DNA from 4 places in the Caldalkalibacillus uzonensis genome. Region 4 is predicted to be linked to each of the others. Evidence: riboswitches for the same ligand, from Rfam matches in the RefSeq annotation. Region 4 holds a riboswitch; each other region holds the start of a gene.
What was found. Region 4 has a riboswitch for thiamine pyrophosphate ahead of thiC (phosphomethylpyrimidine synthase ThiC). Riboswitches for the same ligand answer to the same signal wherever they lie in the genome.
Positions count from the first base shown of each region.

Region 1 (5,681 bases), on a different contig from region 4:
ATTGCCGACTCAACCACTAACATTATTACGCCCTTGATGCCCTACTTTGCCATTGTGATCGCTTTTGCCCAAAAATACGACAAGAAAGTCGGCATTGGTACATTGATTGCCACCATGCTGCCCTACTCTATTGCCTTCAGCATTGTATGGGTGGTCATGCTGGTCATCTGGCTGCTGTTGGGCATTGATCTTGGCCCGGGATCACCGATCCACTACACCAGGTAAGAAATTGCACCAAACCTGGATTTTGGCATCAGAACAGAAACGCAGTAGAGAGCAGCCCAAGGGCTGCTCTCTTACTTAAATCTTAAAAGGTGACAAATCCAGCAACATGACCACGTAAGCATCATTCATCTCCTCATCATCCTCAATGGTGATCAGCTTATAATCTACTTCCCCTAATCTATGATCACCTTTGTACAGTATGACACGGGTGGCGTAATCTTCCAACTTAAGGTCATAGCCCAATTTTCTGAGCGTTAACAACAAGGTCTTATCCCAGGCGACCCGCCCTTGTTCAAACCTCAACTGGTTCCCGTAATTTTCTTCCAGTACATCCATCAGCGTTGTCATGAACTGTCCCTCCCAAACAGGACTATGATTCACGAGCTTGTAATTGACGGTAAGCACCGTGATGGGTCGGCCCAATGCCTTGACCGACCTCCAAAGCATGCTCAATGGCACATGTAATAAATGCTTTGGCCACCTTAGCAGCTTCCGGCACCGATTGTCCCTTGGCCAATTCGGCGGCTATGGCAGCGGCAAAGGTGCAACCCGTTCCGTGGGTATGCTTGGTGGCTACCCGCTTGGCCGGCAAATAGGTAAAGGACTCACCGTCATAGAGGACATCCGTTGCCTCTTCATTTTGCAGATGGCCGCCCTTTAAAATAACATACTGCACACCCAGCTCATGGATCTTCCGGGCCGCCTCCTCCATGTCTGGCAACGACCGGATCCCTTTTTCTCCAATCAGCACTTCTGCCTCAGGGATATTAGGCGTAATGACAGTGGCCAGTGGGATAAGAGCTGTGCGCAAAGCCTCGATTGCCTCCTCTTGAAGCAATGACTGGCCTCCCTTGGCCACCATCACCGGATCCACAACAATGTTATTCACTTGATAGTCCTGTAATTTGCCTGCTACCGCTTCAATAATCTCGGCACTAAACAGCATCCCGGTTTTGACCGCATCAACTCCGATGTCACTAAGAACCGCTTCCAACTGGGCCTCCACCGCCTCAACTGTCTGGGGATAGACGCCATGCACACCTTGGGTGTTCTGGGCTGTCAGGGCTGTTATAACACTCATGCCGTAAGCACCTAGTTCTTGAAAAGTTTTCAAATCGGCCTGGATGCCGGCTCCCCCGCCGCTATCTGATCCGGCAATGGTCAGGGCACGATAAACCATCCTCGCTCATCCTTTCTTGTCAGATTAAAAGTAAACCTGTTCTGTTCAGAGATATCTACTGGAAACGGTGTGGATCAAACATATCTATCTTGACGTTTGGCTGGCGTCCTTCCACCACATCGGCAATGACCTTGGCTGTTACGGGACTTAACAATATACCGTTGCGGTAATGGCCGCTGGCCACAATCACACTAGGCATGTGACGGAGACGGCCCAAGAGCGGATACCCATCCTGGGTGGCCGGTCGCAAACCTGCCCAGCGGTGAAAGGGGTCCTTCTCCTTTAAAAAAGGAAAGAGATGACGGCTCCATTTTACAAGACGGTCTATTCCTTTTTCTGTGGTAGACGTGTCAAAGCCGGCAATATCTTCCGATGCGCCGCACACAATCGTACCGTTGCCTTTGGCTAACACATATCCCTGACTGGAGAAAATAATGTGCTTGATTTTTTCTTGACCTTGCTGGTAAGCACAGATTTGCCCGCGGATTGGAACCACAGGCAGCCGCACATGCACATCCCCTTCAAAAAAAGAGGTCCAAGCACCACTGGACAGCACACATTGATCGGTACTGAACATGCCCTTTTGCTCCGTTACCAACAGCACTCCATCCTGTTCAATGGCTTTAAACCGTACCTCACCAGCTTCCTGGACAAGATTAACACCAAGCTTTTGGCACGCCGTTTGAAGGGCTTTAACATAATCCGGCGCATAGAGATGGTGTTCATCAGGATAGTACACAGCGGCCACTGCTGCTTTGGTTAAATGGGGTTCCAGGCGGAAGAGCGCTTCGCCGCGTACGATTTCGGCCTGGACATGCCAATCCTTTTGCCACTCCAGGCGGCTTTCCAAGGCCAATTCATCTGCTTCATGGAAAGCCAGATGCAAACTGCCCGATTCACTGTATTCAAAATCCTGGCCGGAGACGGTTCGCACTTCTTGCTGCCAGTCAGGGTACAGCTTTAAGCTCTGCTGACAAAGAGTGAAAAAATCATCCGGGTCCTCCCCGATTTCTGAATAGGGGGCCAGCATCCCTGCTGCCGCCCCTGTCGCTTGTCCCCCGCATATTCCTTTTTCCACTACTGTCACCTTAATCCCCCGCTTGGCACATTCAAAGGCAATACTAAGTCCGATCACACCCCCGCCCACAATCATCAGCGGGGAGTGGGATGAAACGTTAGCCAGAGGAGATGATAATCGTGATCCAGTTTTTGTGGCTGTTGTCATTGTTTCCATTTGCTTCCCCACTCTCTTTGTGTGCTGATCAAGGCCCCTACTTCAGCATAAAGGTTTGCGGACTGCTGGCTGTGGCATATTTCTTTTTGGGAATTCTTCCGGCCAGGTAAGATAAACGCCCCGCTTCAATCGCTAATTTCATAGCCCGGGCCATCTTAACCGGATCTTTGGCTTTGGCAACAGGGGTATTCATCAGTACCGCAGCAGCGCCCAATTCCATGGCTTGGGCCACGTCTGCAGCAGAACCTAGACCGGCATCGACAATGATGGGCACATTGGCCTCTTCAATGATGAGACCCAAGTTATAAGGATTTAAAATACCTAATCCTGTCCCAATCGGCGCCCCTCCCGGCATCACTGCAGCTGCACCTGCTTCTTCCAGCCGCTTGCACAGCACCGGATCATCTGAAGTGTACGGTAAAACAACAAATCCTTCCTTCACCAGCTGTTCTGTTGCTTTGAGCGTCTGTACCGGATCGGGCAGGAGTGTTTTTTCGTTGACACTGATCTCCACTTTGATCCAATCTGATAGTCCCGAGGCCCGGGCCAGACGGGCAATTCTGATTGCTTCATCGGCTGTTTTGGCGCCGCTGGTATTAGGCAGATAGGTAAATGACATCCCTTCCAAATGTTGCAGAATGGCATCTTCATCAGGATACTCTAAATTTACCCGGCGAATGGCAAAGGTCAACACCTCTGCCCCCGACGCCTTAATCGCTTCATTCTGGATGTACGGATTGGGAAAGCGGCCGGTGCCAAGGAAAAAACGGGAACGCAAAGTTTTTCCGGCAATGACCAGCGGATCATTTTTCAACATGGGCTCGATCGATACTTTGTCTGGCATGGTCTAACCTCCTCCTACAAAATGAACCAGCTCAACTTTGGCTCCAGGCTTCAATTTGTATTGGCCCCACTCGGAGCGATGCACAATGTGACCATCTACTTCGGCTACCACATGGCTTTTGTTTAATTGATAGTGTTCTATCAATTCCTCGAGGGACTCACATGCCACATTTGTTTCTTTACCGTTCACAATGAGCGTTTTCACCGTTCTCACTTCCTTTTAACTCGTGCATGGACATGTATACTTGCACTATTAGCCTCATTGCTTACTTCCTGACCTGTTTAATCTTGCTGGCAAAGGCACGGGCTGCCCCTTGCACATCCTCCGCTCCGACAATGGCACTAACAATGCAAATGCGCTCCGCCCCTGCTTCCAGTACCTGATCCACATTATGCAGCTTGATGCCCCCAATGGCCACAAAAGGAATACGGATATGCGCCACGACTTCCCGCACATACTCCAGGCCAACCGGGTCAACGACATCCTCTTTGGTAATGGTTGGGAAGACAGGGCCAACACCTATATAATCAGCCCCTCCTTCCTCCGCCCGCTTGGCTTCCTCCAACTTGTGAGTGGAGATCCCGATGATTTTATCTGGGCCCAGGATTTTTCGCGCTTCTTCCAATGGCAAATCATCTTGGCCCAAATGAACGCCATCTGCATCAACGGCCAAGGCAATGTCTACATGATCGTTGACAATGAAGGGTACATCGTACCGTACACATAAGTCTTTGAGATGCTTGGCCATATCCAGCAGTTCTCTTTTGGTTTTCTTTTTTTCCCGCAGCTGTACGATGTCAGCTCCACCATTAATTGCCTCTTCAATGACCTCAAGATAGTTCCGCTCCGGGTAAAATTGTTCTCCTGTAATGACATAGAGTGAAAAGTCTTTCATGGTATATACCTCCTAAAAATAGAAAAACCACTTTCTGCGCAAGAAAGTGGAATCAGGCTCAGTCTAACACCAGATTCGACTTCCCTACGCTGGCATGATCCAGATCAGGTCATAAGGGTCTCTCTCAGCCCAAATGGGCACCCCTAGCCGAATTTGATACTCATATTCCCTTTTTTCCTTTAGTATAACCATAACCTTTATGAGGACTGATGTCAATCAGTCATTGACGAAACAGACCTTCTATCGTTAAATTAAGAAGGATAAGGAGGAATCGGCATGTTAAAACAAGACATAAAAAGGGTGACGAGCCCTGTCAACGCACACGCCTTGCTCCCTCGCAAGCGTGAGATTGACCCGTGGGAGTCGTTGTTTCGCCGGTTGGAACAAGGGACCAACAGCCTGACCAGTGTGGAATTTACCGTGACCAATCTGTGCAACCTCCGTTGTGAACATTGTGCCGTGGGCGATGTGTTAACAATGAAAGAGGCTGAGGCACGCATTCCTGTGGATGTATTGCTCAAACGCCTGGATGAAGTGGAAACACTGGATACCCTCAGCATTACTGGCGGGGAACCTATGTATAATAAAGAAATGATTGTTGACTACATTGTACCCTTGCTTCGGTACGCCAAGGAAAGGGGAGCGCAAACCCAGATCAACTCCAACTTAACCCTGGACTTGGAACGCTATGAGGCTATCTTACCTTATTTAGATGTACTGCATATTTCTTACAACTACCGCCATGCGAAAGACTTTTACCAGATTGCCTATGTCCATCACACACACCAGGTTTCTTTGGCCCAAGCGGAAAAAACCTTTCAGCGGTTAGTGGATAACACCAAAACACTGGCAAAGAAAGGAGTGTTTGTCTCAGCAGAATCGTTGTTAACCCCCTTTACTCGGGATAAAATCGGACAAATTCATCATCTGATCAAAGAGATGGGCTGCCAGCGCCACGAAGTACATCCTTTGTACCCCAGCGACTTTGCCCGGGACATGAAGGTGCTTAACTTGGATGAATTAAGAGAGACCTATCACAGGCTGTTGGATGAACGTGATCCGGACCTGTGGATCTTGTTTGGCACCCTGCCCTTCTATGCTTGCAGTCGAAACGAAGCGGATCTGGCCTTGATTAAACGCATTTACAGCACACCCAATACAACGGTACGCAATGACCCCGATGGACACAACCGCTTAAACTGTAATATTTTTACCGGGGAAGTGACCGTGACAGACTTTGGGGATGTCGGTCCACTTGGTCATGTGGAAGAGGACTCCTTTGCTTCCTGTTTTGCACGCTGGC
Region 1 covers NZ_JAUSUQ010000013.1:37,884-43,564, forward strand. Annotated here, with positions in the region: gene J2S00_RS15440 (AbgT family transporter) at 1-225, shown strand, start outside; gene J2S00_RS15445 (hypothetical protein) at 301-573, opposite strand; gene thiD (bifunctional hydroxymethylpyrimidine kinase/phosphomethylpyrimidine kinase) at 596-1,405, opposite strand; gene thiO (glycine oxidase ThiO) at 1,461-2,630, opposite strand; gene J2S00_RS15460 (thiazole synthase) at 2,677-3,483, opposite strand; gene thiS (sulfur carrier protein ThiS) at 3,487-3,687, opposite strand; gene thiE (thiamine phosphate synthase) at 3,749-4,378, opposite strand; TPP riboswitch at 4,443-4,533, opposite strand; gene yfkAB (radical SAM/CxCxxxxC motif protein YfkAB) at 4,655-5,681, shown strand, end outside.
Region 1: linked by a shared signal. The riboswitch ahead of thiE (thiamine phosphate synthase) and the one ahead of thiC (phosphomethylpyrimidine synthase ThiC) in region 4 are both predicted to bind thiamine pyrophosphate.

Region 2 (5,681 bases), on a different contig from region 4:
ATTTTTGCTACAGACTGGTACTATACCACAGGGGAATTGCTGGAGGAAAACGAGCAGTTTTTCCCCACGTTTACCACAGAAGAAACCCAGCAGCATGATCAAGGAACCATCTTGGCCCAGGTGGTGCCCAGCGGTCCGGATATGACCCGCTCCATGGCCAAGGACAGTTATCTTAAAGTGATTTGTGCGGCCAAAGAGCGGGTCTGGCTGGGCACCCCCTACTTCGTCCCCGATCAGGAAATGATCGAGGCCTTGAAACAGGCCAGAAAAAGAGGGATCGAAGTTAAGCTGATCGTACCCAAACGGACAGACAATCCTCTGGCCCACTATGCTTCCTTCCATTTTCACAAACAATTGTTGCCCGCTGGCGTGGAAATCTATTTGTACGAGAAAGGTTTTTACCATGCCAAGATTGCCTTAGTGGACAATTATATCGCCAATATCGGCAGTGTTAATTTGGACCGGCGCAGTTTTTATTACAGCTTTGAAGCCGGGTTGTTTATTTATGACCGTCATATTTGCCAACGGATGGAAACCATTTTTAAGCAGGATTTAAAGGACTGTAAGCCCCTTCTTCCTGAGCAGTTATACCGTCAGCCGTTATGGGCTAAGGCGGCGACACAGTTGTCACTCATCATGGCGCCCTGGCTGTGAGCGTCAGGGTAAAGTGGATATCACTTACGCCATTGCCATTAAGAGACAAATAATAAGCCCAATGCAGTTCCCCTTGCTGTTCTGAGATAGTGGCCAGCGGTTTAAACCGATAGGCGGTGGTATGGGTCTCCATGTGTAACGGTCCATACGGCGTATGGTAGATGCCTCGTGTGGTGGTGCCCGGCCGGTACACATGGTTCATGCTGGCCGCGCCATGACGGATCACCGTCAACCGGTCTTCCTCCAGCTTCAACGTCGTATTAATGGGGCCTTCTTCACTATGCTCTATATATTTGAGATAATAGACCTTTCCTTTGCGATACAACATTCCCGGCACTGTTTCAACCTGCTCATCCACCGGTTGACCGTGTTCAAAAGTTTGGACATGAATATTTAACATCACTGATTGTTTTTCACGCATCTCATCACCTAACTTTGAAAAGTTGGGGACGCATTTTGATCAATAAAATCATAATCACTAAACTAATGATCATTTCTGGTAATAAATAGGACAGATTGTACAAGGCAGAATAGGTGGCCACAGGCATTCCTTCAGGGGCATAAGCCCCAAACCATACCACACCAGAGATAAAATGACTGAGAAAACGCAATCCTGAAGCCAGCACAATGCCAATTGCAGCCAACCCCATCATTTTCCCGGAAGCGCGGGTCTTATGAAGGGCAAACAGACCTGCTGTTCCCAACAGGGCGTAAGCCAAAGGATAATCCAGCACCAACTGCACGGGATGCACCACATAACCACCCTGCACTACCTTTATGATACCCACAATGAGTCCAGCGATCAAACCTGCCGTCAATCCCCGGCGCAAAGCCAGTACAAAGATCGGTACCATAACCAGTGAAATTGAGCCTCCGTAGGCCCATAACGCTCCAAATTTAATAAAACTGAATACATAGGCTACAGCAGCCATAACAGCTGTTTCCACCATAATAAGCAGACGTTCTCGTTCCATCATTCTCCCCTCCATTTTAAGTGTAACTACATAAAAAACCACTCCAAAGGAGGAGTGGTCGAGACAGAAATGTATCCATACCAGATTGCCAACAGCTGACCCCATGTATGGACAACCTGAAAGGCCATTTCTGTTCCACTTTCCTCCGCTAGCATGACCCAGATCAGGTTCAAAGGGTTGGGGCAACTGCCCCTCTCAGCCCGCCTGCGGGCACCCCTAGTGGAACAGGTCAATATATGGGATTTGGCTCTATTATAGCATAGCATCAATCACTTGACACAACCCTGACGTTGAGGGACCAGTTAACCTTTTGAACTTAAATTTTGCCCAGCACAGCAGTTTTATTTGACCCAGCCCAGCAGCATCTCTCGTACCAGCTTGGAAGCGACAATCTGTGTTTTTTCTGTCGGATCATACACAGGTGCCACCTCCACCAGATCCGCACCCACGATATCAACATCAGCTTTAGCTAGCAAATGGATCGCTTCCAAGAGTTCAGTGGAACTGATTCCTCCTGCTTCAGCTGTGCCCGTTCCCGGGGCAAAAGCAGGATCCAACACATCAATGTCAATGGTCACGTAAACTTTTTTTCCGGCCATTGAGGGCAGTGCTTCTTTTAATGGTTTGACCACTTCAAAGGGGTAAAAATGCATGCCGGATTCCCGCCCATACTGAAATTCTTCCCGTGTTCCGGAACGGATACCGAACGAATAGACCCTCTCCGGCCCCAACAGCTGGCATGCTTTTCTGATGGGCGTGGCATGAGAGAGCGGCTCACCCTCATACTCTTCCCGCAAATCGGCATGGGCATCGATATGGATGAGATAAACATCCTTAAACCGGCACTGGACTTCCTGAATGATGGGCCAGGTAACCAGATGCTCTCCGCCCAGGCCCAGGGGAAATTTGCCATCCTGCAGCACCTTGCGCACAAAGTCAGCAATCATGTCTAAACTGCGGGCCGGATTGCCGAAAGGCAGCGGAATATCTCCGGCATCAAAAAAGCGGATGTCTTGAAGATGACGGTCCAAATAGGGGCTGTACTCTTCCAAACCGATAGACACTTCCCTGATGCGGGCTGGACCAAAGCGTGATCCTGGCCGGAAGCTGACTGTGAAATCCATAGGCATGCCATAGATCACCGCTTCACTTTCCTCATAATGAGGATGGCTGGCGATAAACACCTGCCCCGAATAGGCTTCATCAAAACGCATGGTCATCCTCCTTCAGGCCCTGTCTGTAAAAATCCTGATTCATCTTATCCCCGGGATGAAAATGTGGGGACCGTTCCTATACCAAGGCCTACTCGATTAAATCCTTAACAAATTTGGGCAATGCAAACGCCGCTTGATGTACCTCAGGCGTGTAGTATTTGGTTTCAAAGTCCAGTTGTCCCGGCAAGCTCGCGCTTAAAGGATCATACTTTTTGGAGCCGATGGTGAAGGTCCACATTCCGCTGGGATAGGTGGGAATGTTGCAAGTGTACAAGCGGGTAATGGGGAAAATGTCCTTCACATCGGCAAACACTTTACGGATCAAGTCCCCGTGAAACCAGGGGTTGTCTGTTTGGGCGACAAACATCCCATCCGCAGTCAAAGCCTCGTAAATTCCCTGATAAAAACCTTTTTCAAACAGCTTGGCTGCCGGTCCGACCGGCTCGGTGGAGTCGACCATAATGACGTCGTATGCGTTTTTATGCTGGTGGATATGCATAAATCCGTCATCTACCAGCACCTCTACACGAGGATTATCCAGCTCTTTGGCAATATTGGGCAGAAACTTTTTAGAGTACTCGATCACTTGGCCGTCAATTTCCACCAGGACCGCTTTCTCTACACTGGGATGTTTCAGTACTTCCCGGATCGTTCCCCCGTCACCTCCGCCAACCACCAGCACTTTTTTAGGCTGCGGATGGGTCATCAAAGGGACGTGGCTCATCATTTCATGGTAGACAAACTCATCTTTATCGGTTGTCATCACCATCCCGTCCAAAACGAGCATGGTGCCAAATTCTTCAGTCTCTATAACATCAAGTTGTTGATATTTTGTCTCTTCACTATGTAACGTTTGCTTTACTTTGGTAGTGATACCGTGTGCTTTGGTTTGCAGTTCGGTAAACCACAATTCCACTCCTTATTCACCCCTTGTGTTTTTCGTCACCAACAAAGCAATTATAGCCAACCTTTCTAAAAATGCAAGTCTCTTATTCGTATAAAACGGTTTGATCTTCCCCATACTGTTAGCAGTATCACTTAGTCGTCACATATCGCAACATATGGGGGGATTGCCAATGGAAGTCATCCATGAATCGTGGCTGGTCCGCTTTTTGAAATGGCTGACCAAAGTTCTTTTGTTTACATTTATCATGACCATCTTGCTGTCCTCTATTCTGCTCTTAAGTTTATTATATTTACGCTCACAGCCCTTGCCCCCGTTTCAAATTCAGGAGACAACGACGATTTACTCTGCTGACGGGGAAATCATTGACCAAATCTATCAAGGCCAAAACCGGACATTTGTCCCGATCGAAGAACTGCCCCCTCACTTGTTGCAAGCGTTTATTGCTGTGGAAGATCAGCGCTTTTACCAACACTTTGGCTTTGATCCCAAACGTATTGGCGGTGCCATCGTGGCCAATATCCAGAGCCGTGCCTATACAGAAGGGGCCAGTACCATCACCCAGCAGTTGGCCCGCAATTTATACCTGGACCACAGCAAAACATGGGAGCGAAAACTGAAAGAAGCACTATATACCATTCAACTTGAACTGCACCTGTCCAAAACACAAATTCTGGAGCACTATTTAAATCAAATCTATTTCGGGCATTCCGCCTATGGCGTTGAAGCGGCCGCCAATCTGTATTTCGGCAAGTCAGCCAGAGAGCTGACTCTGGCAGAAAGCGCCCTCTTGGCCGGCATCCCCAAAGGGCCGCGTTATTATTCCCCTTGGCTGAATTACGATAATGCCAAATCACGGCAGGAGCTGATCTTACGCCTGATGGAAGAACAGGGCTATATCAGGACGGCCGAACGGGAGGAAGCGGCAGCCGAGCCACTATCACTTATTTCCGCCGAAGAACACCGCCAAGATGCCAATCTGGCCCCTTATTTCCGGGATTTTGTCCGCCAGCAGGCGCTGGAGCGCTATGGCATTACAGAAGACGTTTTTGATCACGGGGGTTTGCACATTTACACCACCCTTGATGCCGATATGCAACGTCTGGCCGAAAACTTGTTTGAGAAACATATGCCCGCTGACCGGCCTTTACAAGGCGCACTTTTAGCCCTTGACCCTCGCACGGGGTATATCAAGGCCATGGTGGGGGGACGGGACTATGGGGAGTCCCAGTTTAACCGGGTGCTGGCTGAACGTCATCCGGGGTCTTCCATTAAACCTTTTTTATACTATGCTGCTCTGGAACACGGCTTTACCCCGGTAACGCTGATGAAAAGCGAGCCGACCACCTTTACCTACGATAACGGGCGGGCCACTTATACCCCCCGCAACTTCAATGACCACTATGCCAATGACTATATCACCCTGGAACAGGCCATTGCCCGTTCAGACAATATCTATGCAGTCAAGACGATCATGCATCTTGGTGAAGAGACCTTCGTGGACACCCTTCACCGCTTTGGGTTTGACCGCCCTTTTAACCCCCTGCCTGCCCTGGCCCTGGGAGCTCAAAACGTCACCTTGCTGGAAATGGTGAAGGGCTATGCAGCTTTTGCCAATCAAGGTGTGCAGGCGGAACCGCTGGCCATTACTAAAATTGAAGACCGTCACGGCAACATCCTTGTCCATGAAGAGCCCCGGCTGATGTCCATCCTGGACCCCAATAACACCTTCATCCTCAACCGCATGTTGGAGCATGTGTTTGAAGAGGGGGGGACCGGTCACCGGGTGGCTTCCATTTTAAACCGGCCCACAGCAGGTAAAACCGGTTCCACCGACACGGATGCCTGGATGATCGGCTTTACCCCCCAGCTGGTGGCCGGCGTGTGGGTGGGCTATGACCAAAACCGCCTGATCAACCATAACAATGACGGGCG
Region 2 covers NZ_JAUSUQ010000007.1:98,175-103,855, reverse strand. Annotated here, with positions in the region: gene cls (cardiolipin synthase) at 1-654, shown strand, start outside; gene J2S00_RS10525 (YwiB family protein) at 635-1,075, opposite strand; gene thiT (energy-coupled thiamine transporter ThiT) at 1,080-1,628, opposite strand; TPP riboswitch at 1,752-1,856, opposite strand; gene speB (agmatinase) at 1,970-2,842, opposite strand; gene speE (polyamine aminopropyltransferase) at 2,931-3,758, opposite strand; gene J2S00_RS10505 (transglycosylase domain-containing protein) at 3,919-5,681, shown strand, end outside.
Region 2: linked by a shared signal. The riboswitch ahead of thiT (energy-coupled thiamine transporter ThiT) and the one ahead of thiC (phosphomethylpyrimidine synthase ThiC) in region 4 are both predicted to bind thiamine pyrophosphate.

Region 3 (5,681 bases), on a different contig from region 4:
AGCCGCAATTTAAGGGGCGTTAGCCGCATCAACCATTAAGCGGATGTAACTAAGTTCATATCGCAAACAGGCCCCCTCCTGTTAAGATGACGATGACATTAAAGAGAGGCTGTTTTATTCATCTAACAGGAGGGGTTTCTGTGCATAAAGCAATGGTTGATGAGGGTTTAAACATACGAGAGATTATAACGTTAATTTTAAAAATTGTGTACATGCCGAAGCAATATTAATAATATCCTTTGTCAATTCGTTTGTTAAACTCTATAATGGAAGAGAGATTCTGTGACAAGACCAAGCAAGGAGGCCATAACCATGAAAATGATGGATGCGAATGAAATTATTAGCTATATCCAAAACAGTGAAAAAACAACACCTGTTAAGGTACATATTAAGGGAGATCTGGAAGGCATTAATTTTGGGGAGAAAACAAAAGCGTTCATTACTGGCAATGTAGGTGTCTTATTTGGGGAGTGGAAAGAGATTCAAGCTGCCATCCAGGCCAATGAAGACAAAATTGAAGACTTTGTTGTTGAAAATGACCGCCGCAACTCGGCCATTCCGCTTTTGGATCTCAAGCATATTCACGCCCGTATTGAGCCTGGTGCCATTATCCGGGACCAGGTTGAAATCGGTAAAAATGCTGTGATCATGATGGGGGCCACGATTAACATTGGCGCCGTCATCGGAGAGGGCACAATGGTGGACATGAACGCGGTAATCGGAGGCCGCGGAACCATCGGAAAAAATTGTCACATTGGGGCTGGTGCCGTCATTGCAGGTGTGATTGAGCCTCCTTCGGCTAAGCCAGTCGTCATCGAAGATGATGTGGTCGTTGGAGCCAATGCCGTTATTCTTGAAGGGGTGCGTGTAGGCAAAGGTTCCGTGGTGGCAGCCGGAGCTGTTGTGACCGAGGATGTTCCTGAAAATGTTGTTGTGGCTGGCACACCGGCCCGTATCATTAAACAAATTGATGAGCAGACAAAAGCCAAAACTGAAATTAAACAGGAATTAAGACAACTGAAAGAAGAATAGACAACAGAAGAAAAATAAAATGATCGTATCGCTTTCCGCCGCCTTTCCCTTGAGATTGAAAAAGGGAAAGGCCCTCTTTATATAAGTTTGAGAACCGCAAAGGAGCAGGTAAAGATGGATTTCACTAAATTTATTCAGATACGGCGTGATCTGCATCAAATTCCGGAACCAGGCTTTCAAGAGTTTAAAACCCAGCGATACGTGCTGGATTACTTGAACCAGTTGCCTGGTGAACATTTGGAAATCAAAACGTGGAGAACAGGTATTCTGGTCAAAATCAAGGGTAAACAGCCCCGCCGAATCATTGGCTATCGAACAGATATGGACGGTCTGCCGATTAAGGAACAGACCACATATCCGTTTCAGTCGCAACACCCGGGCTATATGCACGCTTGCGGTCATGATCTGCACATGGCCATTGCCCTCGGTTTGGTGACCCATTTTGCCCATCAACCCATTGATGATGATGTGTTGGTGATCTTCCAGCCCGCTGAAGAGGGACCGGGGGGAGCCCGGCCCATGCTGGAGAGTCAGGCGTTTCAGGCCTGGAAACCGGACCTGATGATCGCCTTGCATATCGCCCCTGAATATCCGGTGGGCACCATTGCCACCAAAGAAGGGATCCTGTTTGCCAATACGTCAGAATTGTTTATTGATTTTACCGGACGGGGAGGCCATGCTGCTTATCCCCATCTGGCCAATGATATGGTGGTGGCGGCCAGTCATTTTGTGACCCAGTTGCAGTCGGTCGTCTCCCGCAATATTGATCCCCTTGATTCAGCGGTTATTACCATTGGCAAAATTACAGGCGGAGACAAACAAAACATTATTGCTGAGACAGCACGGGTGGAAGGAACGATTCGCACCCTTTCCATGGACTCAATGGCTAAGGTGAAAGGACGCATCGAAGCGCTGCTTAAAGGCATCGAAGCCGGGTTTGAATGTACAACGGCTCTCGATTACGGGGCCAACTATTGCCAGGTGTACAATGATCCTTCACTCACACGTCAATTTATGAGCTGGGCCCGCACCCTGGAACAAGTGCGTTTAATCGAATGTAAAGAGGCGATGACAGGTGAGGACTTCGGCTACTTTTTGCAAGAGGTCCCCGGGTTTATGTTTTGGCTGGGGGTTGACAGTCCCTTTGGTTTACACCATGCCCAGCTCGAACCCAAAGAAGAAGCGATTGGTGTGGCTATCAGGCTGCTGATAGATTATATCGTTTGGAAGAGTGGGCAAAAGGAAGTGAACATGGTAAAATAGGCGTAGGTACAATAACCTAAAGGATGACTTTTGCTTGCCAAAACTTCATACCTGTCAATTAACAGCTTGAAGTAATGTCTTCAACAAAGACTGGCTGCCCGTTTATTCTGACCAGAGGGGGGGAGTATGAGATGCTTGCTCACACTGATCATAAAAATACAGAGAGTGTGCATTGGAAGGAGAACTGCCTGTGGATTGATCCCTGTCTTTTCGAACAACCTGTCACCCTGTTTCCGCCCAGCCACGTCGCCTTACGGGTAAACGGAGCAAAGATACAAGCAAGATGTGTTTTAACTGCTGATGATGTTGTCACGCTGCCTTATGATCCACAACAGTTAGACGATTGGGTGTACCTGAACATTTCCAAGAATGGCCTCGAGGCCAGCTTGCAGTTAATTGAAGACGTGGCTTATGAGCTAATTCCGGTGGTCAGCTCTGGACACAATGGGTGCGAGATCCGCTTTAAGGAGCAGCGCCGTCAGCAGTTGCCTTTCACCACGGAGGAGCTTGTGACCTGGCTGAAGCAGAAAGGAGTTGTGTATGGCGTCAGTTCCCAGCGTATCGATGACTGGCTGAGACAGGAAACCTACTGGTCAGAGCCTTACATCATAGCCACAGGAAAGCAAAGGCAGGACGGTCAACCAACCCAATTTAAAAAACTTTATACGACGCTCCCAAATGAAGGGGTGGAAGTGCAGGAAAAGGAGAGTATTAATTGGTTTGGCGTGCATGAGGTGGAAAGTGTTCAAATCGGAGATAAAGTAATAGAAATTGTGCCGCCATCAAAAGGAACGAACGGGATCAATGTGTTCGGACAAGAGATCCCGGCCATCGATGGGAAAGAGATCCCCATCCGGCTGGGACAGGGCGTGAAGCTGAGTGAGGACGGCCGCTTTGTTGTGGCTACGATGGATGGGAGAGTGGAATTGAACAAAGGGCAAGTGAGAATAAATCCTCTTTTTGAGATTAAGGGAGATTTGACTTTGGAAGAGGGTAGTATTCGGTTTAACGGTGACGTAACAGTGCATGGGGATGTGCTGGAGGGTTTAATGATAGAGGCGACTGGCAATGTGGAGGTTAAAGGCTCGGTTACCCACGGAAAAATTGTGGCTGGGCAACATGTCGCTGTGAGAAAAAACATCATTGGCAGCGAAGTGACAGCGGGTGGACAGGCATCCCAAGCGCAGCTCATTTTGGAGCGGATGAAAACCATTGTGGATCAAGTGGACACCATCCGGAAAGGCCTGCAGCAAATAAGTGCCCACCTGGATGTGAAGCACCAGGTTGAGACAACTAACGGTTTGGGCAGGGTAGTCAAGTTGTTAATTGAATCCAAGCTGAAGCATTTAGAAACCTATCTTAAACGCTTTGAGCAGGAATGTAAGCATTGGAACGATCCGAGTCAGGAACTCACCCACTGGGCTGCTTCTCTGATTGAAAAGCTGACAGGTCTGGGACCGCTTAAAATACAATCTAAGGATGAAATAGAGCACTTATACCGTACTGGAAAAGCTTTGATGGAGGACATCGCCGGACAGGGCCAGGGCGCTTACCACGTCAGTGCGCGCTATATCCATAACTCTGCTGTCCGGGCCAGCGGCAATATATGTGTCCAAGGGTTGGGCGTTTACAACTCTACATTGTTTGCCGCCCATGATATATTGATTATCGACGGAACCGGGGTGGCTCGAGGGGGAAGACTGGAAGCCGGACACCGGATTAAAGTGAAAAGACTGGGGGCCCCGGCCAATGTCAAAACTTACGTTCGGGTGAATCAAGAGGATGGGCAGGTGTCAGCTGAGTACTTATATCCGGATGTCACCATTGAAATTAATGGCATATCGTACCACAATCAACGGGAACAGTCCCTGGTCAAAATGTGTTATGACCGAAAAACCCACAGCTTAATAACAGTATAGTTTTTACTCCACTAGGGGTGCTGAATGGCTGAGAGAGGTTTCCGCCTCAACCCTTGAACCTGACCTAGATAATACTAGCGTAGGGAAGTGGAGTCACGTCAGCATCGCGTTGCCCGGCGTACATATTGTCTGGGAGGAGACATGGCCCAAAACAGTCCTTTGCTGTTTGATGTTCCTTCCCGATGGCTGATGGTTCCTGTAACCGCTCTACTAAAAGCCGGTGTTATTGTTTGAATGTTGACTGACCACTCCTACCTGGGAGTGGTTTTTTATTTCTCTCATGAAAGGAGTCCGTTTTTATATGATTCAAGATTATCTTTATCTGATTGACTATGCCAAGTTGTTTGCCCTGGGTCAAAGCTCATGATGTGGCAACCATGGGCCGCTTTGCCCGTTTACTGGATGCCACCTTAAATGTGGAAATGGACTTACATCGCCAGTATGCCAAGAAGTTCGGCATCTCCGAACAAGAGCTGGAACAGGCGCAGCCTGCCCCAACGACGCTGGCTTATACCCACTATATGCTTCATGTGGCTCAAAACGGGACACTGGCTGAACTGGTGGCCAGCCTGTTGCCTTGCATGTGGAGCTACCATGAAATAGGCCGGCTCTCAATCGGATTCCTGGCGCCAGCGAGCATGAATTTTACGGAGATTGGATCAAGATGTACGCCAGTGAGGAGTTTGGGGAACTGGCTCAATGGACCATCGATTTATTGGATGAGCAAGCAGAGGGCAAACCAGAGAGGGAGCTGGAGCGTCTGGAAGAAATCTTCTTAAACACGACCCGTTTCGAGTATCTGTTTTGGGAGATGTCCTATTACAGAAAGATGTGGCCGACTGATGAATAAGCATGCGGACCATGTTCAGCAAGAGATGGAAATGGGGGATGAAGCCTTCGGCAGTCAAATAGAAGAGACTTGGCAAGAGACGGCTGACTGGTTGCTGGAGGGTGGCTTGATAGAGGCGGTCCCATCTGTTGAGGAGATCTATGTCAATCTGGTCGACGAAAATAACCAGTAAGAAACGAATGCTCTCCTTAGAGTAAACATGATATAATCATAGGCATATACATAAGATAAATCCGCCTAAAGGAGAGTTATTCTACATGAGTGACAAACAGGTACTGGGTTTGATTTACGGAGGAAAGTCAAGTGAACATGAAGTTTCATTGCGCACCGCTTTCTCTATTTTGCATGCTATTGATTATGATAAATGGAGAGTGGTTCCCCTCTATATCCAATTGGATGGCTTATGGGTGGAAGGGGGGAGTTTGCAACAGCCGCCTTCCACCGTTGCCGAGCTCAGATTGGCCACCAACCGCCATCCGGACCTGTTAAAGCTGAAGGAAACTGTGGATATAGTATTCCCGGTCGTTCACGGTCCGTATGGGGAAGACGGTACTTTGCAGGGCTTGTTGGAGATGATCGACGTCCCTTATGTAGGGTCAGGTGTCCTGGGTTCCAGT
Region 3 covers NZ_JAUSUQ010000005.1:196,509-202,189, forward strand. Annotated here, with positions in the region: gene J2S00_RS08670 (enoyl-CoA hydratase-related protein) at 1-23, shown strand, start outside; gene dapD (2,3,4,5-tetrahydropyridine-2,6-dicarboxylate N-acetyltransferase) at 313-1,032, shown strand; gene J2S00_RS08680 (N-acetyldiaminopimelate deacetylase) at 1,147-2,295, shown strand; gene J2S00_RS08685 (flagellar assembly protein A) at 2,427-4,214, shown strand; TPP riboswitch at 4,218-4,317, shown strand; partial or broken gene tenA (thiaminase II) at 4,507-5,064, shown strand; gene J2S00_RS08695 (hypothetical protein) at 5,057-5,236, shown strand; gene J2S00_RS08700 (D-alanine--D-alanine ligase family protein) at 5,322-5,681, shown strand, end outside.
Region 3: linked by a shared signal. The riboswitch ahead of tenA (thiaminase II) and the one ahead of thiC (phosphomethylpyrimidine synthase ThiC) in region 4 are both predicted to bind thiamine pyrophosphate.

Region 4 (5,681 bases):
GCACAAACGTACCCATAGAGATAAATAACCCGACGATCATCAACAGCCGGATCATCGTTGGGTCAATATTAAAATATTCACCTAAACCTCCGCATATGCCGGCCAGCATCCGGTTACTGGCTGAACGCTGCAGCCGCTTCATCAGGAATCACCTCCTGTTGTTGACGAATTGTGTCAAATTTGTTGAAGAATCATGTCAGACTGGTGATGAACCATTAAACTCTTTGCCGATATTAGCCGATATAATGGATAGAAACTATTTTAGAGATAAAGGGATGACGACGCAATGGATAAAACATCACTTTTCGGCATTATCATTGGTATTGCTGCTCTCTTGTTAGGCCTGACGGCCAAGGGATCTCCTCTGAGCATTTTGCTTAATCCCGCAGCTATGATCATTATTCTCGTAGGTACCGTCGCTTCTGTTTCCATCGCCTTTCCCTTCAGCGAACTGAAAAAACTTCCGGCACTATTTCGCGTGATCTTCAGTAATCAGAAACTGCCTGACATTCAAGAGCTGATCCCCCAGTTTAAGGACTGGGCCAATATTGCCCGCCGTGAAGGGCTTTTGGCCCTGGAAGATCATGTGGAACAAATTGAGGATCCGTTCTTAAAATATGGCATGAAAATGGTGATTGACGGGCAATCCCCCGAATTTATCCGCCAAATGATGGAAGAAGATCTGGATGCCATGGCTGAGCGCCATGCCGCTGGTGCCCAAATCTTTTCTCAGGCAGGAACGTATGCACCCACGCTGGGGGTCCTTGGAGCTGTGATGGGTTTAATTGCCGCCCTGGGTGATTTAGATGATATAGAACGTTTGGGACCTGCCATTGCCGCAGCCTTTGTAGCCACATTATTAGGTATTTTTACCGGTTATGTGCTATGGCATCCCATGGCCAACAAATTGAAGCTCAAATCTCAGCAGGAAATACAAGTGAAACAGGTGATGATCGAAGGTATTCTGGCCATTCAAGAAGGGGTTTCGCCCCGGGTGATTGAGGATAAGTTGCTCGCTTATGTGCCAACTAAGAAGCGGCAAGTGAATGGCTATACCGTTCAAGAAGGGGAAGAGCTGAATGTCTAGACTTAAAAAACGCAAACATGATGAGCATATTGACGAGACGTGGTTAATCCCCTACGCGGATATGCTCACCTTGCTGTTAGCTCTGTTTATCATCTTATTTGCTTCCAGCACGCTGGATGCCCAAAAATTTGAGCGGATTATTCAGTCCTTTGCTATTGCTTTTCATGGTGGCCAACCAACGGCCATGACTGTAGGCCCCCCTCCTGTGCCGGACGATGTTGACGAGGAGGAAACAGAGGAGACAGTAGAGCCGGCAAAGTTAACTCCGCTTCAACAAGAGATGGAAGACCTGCGCAAGCTGCAGGAACGGATTAATACGTATATCAAGCAAAACAACCTTCAGTTAAGCCTAAAAACAGAGTTGACCGAGGCAGGGTTGATTATCACCATTCTTGACCATGCTCTGTTTGATTCAGGCAGTGCGGTTGTCAAACCGGAGGCAGTCAAGTTGGCCAGGGAAATCTCCAATCTATTGATCTCCGATCCTCCCCGCCATATCGAGATTTCCGGTCACACCGATAATGTGCCCATTCACAACAGCAACTTCCGCTCCAACTGGGACTTGAGTGCCATGCGGGCGATTAATTTTCTGAAAATCATCTTGGAGAATGACAACTTATCCCCTGAGTACTTCAGTGTACGCGGGTATAGCGAGTACAGACCAGTGGCCACAAATGACTCCGCGGCAGGACGCCAGCAAAACAGACGGGTGGAAGTGCTAATTTTGCCCAATTACCAAGCCCAGCAGTGAAAACAGGATACTTTAATCCCTTGCTGAGGATATTTTGTCCCTTTTTGTCATAGATATGGAACAAGCACTAAGCTGCCGACGCAAGCTATGTGCTGGTAAAGATATCTACTCTTGGGAAAGCGGGGACTTTTATGGAGCTGTTGGCACTGCTTCCCTCTCTTATTCTGTTCGGGGGATGCATCTACGTCCTTTATCTGTTGTTGGTGAAGGTGGTGCTGGTACGCCGGATGGATTGCCAGGTTTGCTTATATTCCTTTAAATCTCCTTTAGGCAAAGTGAAGGTGACATGCCCTCACTGCAGCGCCCAATATATTATTCGTAAAGATAAAACTGTGAAGGGCCCTTGACCGAGCCCTTCACTGCATACAATATGGTTATTTATAGAGCTGACTTCCCCTATCCCTAAATTCTTCCGCCTTTTCTTTTAATCCCTTTCGGACCGCCTCATCTATCTCCAAACCTTTTGTCCGGGAATACTCGCGCAGATCATGAGTGATTTTCATACTGCAAAACTTGGGTCCGCACATGGAACAAAAGTGAGCTGTCTTTGCCCCTTCAGCGGGGAGGGTTTCGTCATGATAGGCCCTGGCCCGTTCCGGATCAAGTGACAAGTTAAACTGATCCTTCCACCGAAATTCAAAACGTGCCTTTGACAGTGCGTCATCTCTTTTTTGGGCATTGGGATGGCCTTTGGCCAAGTCAGCTGCATGAGCGGCAATTTTATAAGCGATGACACCTTCACGTACATCATCCTTGTTAGGCAAACCAAGGTGCTCCTTAGGAGTGACATAACACAGCATTGCAGTTCCGTGCCATCCGATAACTGCTGCACCAATAGCAGATGTGATATGATCGTAGCCGGGAGCAATGTCCGTTGTCAGAGGACCTAATGTATAGAATGGCGCTTCTTGGCATATGTCCATTTGTTTATCCACATTTTCTTTAAGCAAATGCAGGGGCACATGTCCCGGACCTTCTACCATAACCTGAACATCATATTCCCAAGCCATTTTTGTTAACTCACCCAGTGTTTCCAATTCTGCGAACTGGGCTTCATCGTTGGCGTCGGCAATAGATCCTGGCCGCAGTCCATCACCTAAAGAAACGGCAATATCATACTGATTCAGGATCTGACAGATCTCTGCAAAATGGGTATACAAGAAATTTTCTTCATGATGGGCTAAACACCATGCTGCCATAATGGAACCTCCCCGGGAAACGATGCCTGTCACCCTGCCTGCAGTCAGTGGAATATATCTTAACAGTACGCCGGCATGAATCGTAAAATAATCTACTCCTTGTTCAGCCTGTTCAATCAGCGTGTCCCGGTATATCTCCCATGTTAATGCTTCGGGTTTGCCGTTTACTTTCTCAAGGGCTTGATAGATCGGTACCGTACCAACAGGAACAGGCGAATTGCGGATAATCCACTCCCGGGTCGTGTGAATGTCTTGGCCGGAAGACAAATCCATGATCGTATCTGCTCCCCAACGAATAGCCCAAGTCATTTTTTCGACCTCTTCGGCAATAGATGAGCTGACGGCCGAGTTGCCAATATTGGCATTCACTTTAACATGAAAATGACGTCCAATGATCATAGGTTCACTTTCAGGATGATTAATGTTGACTGGAATAATCGCCCGGCCCCGGGCAACTTCATCCCGGACAAATTCTGGAGAAACCCCTTCACGCAAGGCCACAAACTCCATTTCTGGCGTAATGATTCCCTGCCGGGCATAATAGCGTTGTGTCACGATTTTGCCCTTCTTTGCCCGCAGCGGCTTTCTGGCCAAACCTTGAAGCTGATCACTGGCCTGCTTATGATCAACCGAACGATAGCCATTATCTTCGGGCTTTACTTTCCTGCCTTCATATTCTTCAACATCCCCTCTCTCCAAAATCCAATTTCTCCGTAGTGGAGGGAGCCCTTTACTGAGATCCACTTGCTGTTCTGGATCCGTATAGGGCCCGCTTGTATCATACACTCTGACAGAAGGATTTTTTTCTTCCCCCTCTGGCTTGATTGTCGGTGTTTGTTCAATTTCTCGCATAGGAACCTTAATGTCTGGTCTGGAGCCTTGTACATACACTTTACGACTGCCCGGAAATGATGGAATCGAAATACGTGGTTGAACATCTTTTACCATAATAAAAGCCTCCTTTTTAATTGTGGTGAAGGAGGACATGATCCGGGTCATTCAAGCTGACGGGCAGCACATCAGTATATGCTGGTCATCGTTTAAAACACTTTGCAGCAAGCTAAAAAGCCAGGTCCTGAATATGGACCCGGCTTGTGTTCATTCGGTCGCGCTGCCACAACCTCTCAGCACACTGAAACGTGCTGCATCCGCTGCTTACTTCCCCACGCTGGCATTACCCAGATCAGGTCCAAAGGGTTAAGGAACTTCATCGCGTTCCTTTCTCAGCCCGGCTCACAGGCACCCCTAGTAACAATATTATTAATTTTACACAAATGAGTATATCGCAAAAAGTTTGGTAATTCAACCCTATTAATAAAATCCGTGTGACCACCAATCAGTGTCACACGGATAAACGGTCGTACCCGATTTTATTATCATGTTTTCACTGTCTCTTTTTTGTTCATCCGCTGCCGGTCCCGCTCCAGAATGGGCCCTAGATAGCGACCCGTATAAGAGCGTTGGACACGGCTAATCTCTTCCGGCGTGCCGGTGGCCACAATCTCTCCCCCCCGGTCGCCTCCTTCAGGTCCCAGGTCAATGATATAATCGGCCACCTTAATGACATCCAGATGATGCTCAATTACCAGTACCGTATCTCCATTGTCTACCAGGCGCTGCAATACCTCAAGTAAGCGGCGGATATCTTCGATGTGCAACCCGGTAGTGGGCTCATCCAAGATGTACAAGGTACGCCCCGTGCTGCGGCGGTGCAATTCGGAAGCCAGCTTCACCCGCTGCGCCTCTCCCCCGGACAATGTGGTGGCTGGCTGGCCCAGGCGCATATAACCCAGGCCGACATCCTGCAAGGTTTGCAGCTTGCGCTTGATACGTGGAATGTTTTGGAAAAACTCCAGCGCTTCCTCCACTGTCATATCTAGCACATCAGCAATGGTTTTACCTTTGTAAGTGACCTCCAGTGTTTCCCGGTTGTAACGCTTGCCCTTGCACACCTCACAAGGCACATACACATCGGGCAAAAAGTGCATCTCAATCTTAATGATCCCGTCTCCCCGGCACGCTTCACAGCGCCCTCCCTTGACGTTAAAGCTGAAGCGTCCTTTTTTGTATCCCCTCATTTTCGCTTCATTGGTTTGGGCAAACACCTCTCGGATATCATCAAACACGCCTGTATAGGTGGCTGGATTGGAACGGGGCGTGCGCCCGATCGGCGACTGGTCAATATTGACCACTTTGTCCAGATGTTCTGTGCCTTTAATCCCCTGATGCTCACCAGGCTTTACTTTGGAGCGGTAATATTCCCGCATCAAGGCTTTAAGCAGTATTTCGTTGACCAGTGTGCTTTTGCCAGAGCCAGAGACGCCGGTTACACAACTGAGCACCCCCAGAGGCACCTTGACGTTAACATTTTTAAGATTGTTTTCCCTGGCCCCATGAATCTCCAGCCATTTGCCGTTGGGCTGGCGCCGTTCTGCCGGAAGGGGGATAAATTTTTTGCCGCTTAAATACTGGCCGGTCAAGGAGTTGGGATTGTTCATCACCTCTTCCGGTGTCCCTTGGGCCACCACCCGTCCGCCGTGGGCACCGGCTCCCGGCCCGATATCGATCAAATGGTCGGCGGCCAGCATGGTATCCTCATCATGCTCCACCACCAGCAAGGTGTTACCCAAATCACGCATCTGTT
Region 4 covers NZ_JAUSUQ010000021.1:12,739-18,419, forward strand. Annotated here, with positions in the region: gene J2S00_RS18155 (PspC domain-containing protein) at 1-142, opposite strand, end outside; gene motA (flagellar motor stator protein MotA) at 287-1,087, shown strand; gene motB (flagellar motor protein MotB) at 1,080-1,838, shown strand; gene J2S00_RS18170 (hypothetical protein) at 1,970-2,185, shown strand; gene thiC (phosphomethylpyrimidine synthase ThiC) at 2,213-3,985, opposite strand; TPP riboswitch at 4,181-4,294, opposite strand; gene uvrA (excinuclease ABC subunit UvrA) at 4,414-5,681, opposite strand, start outside.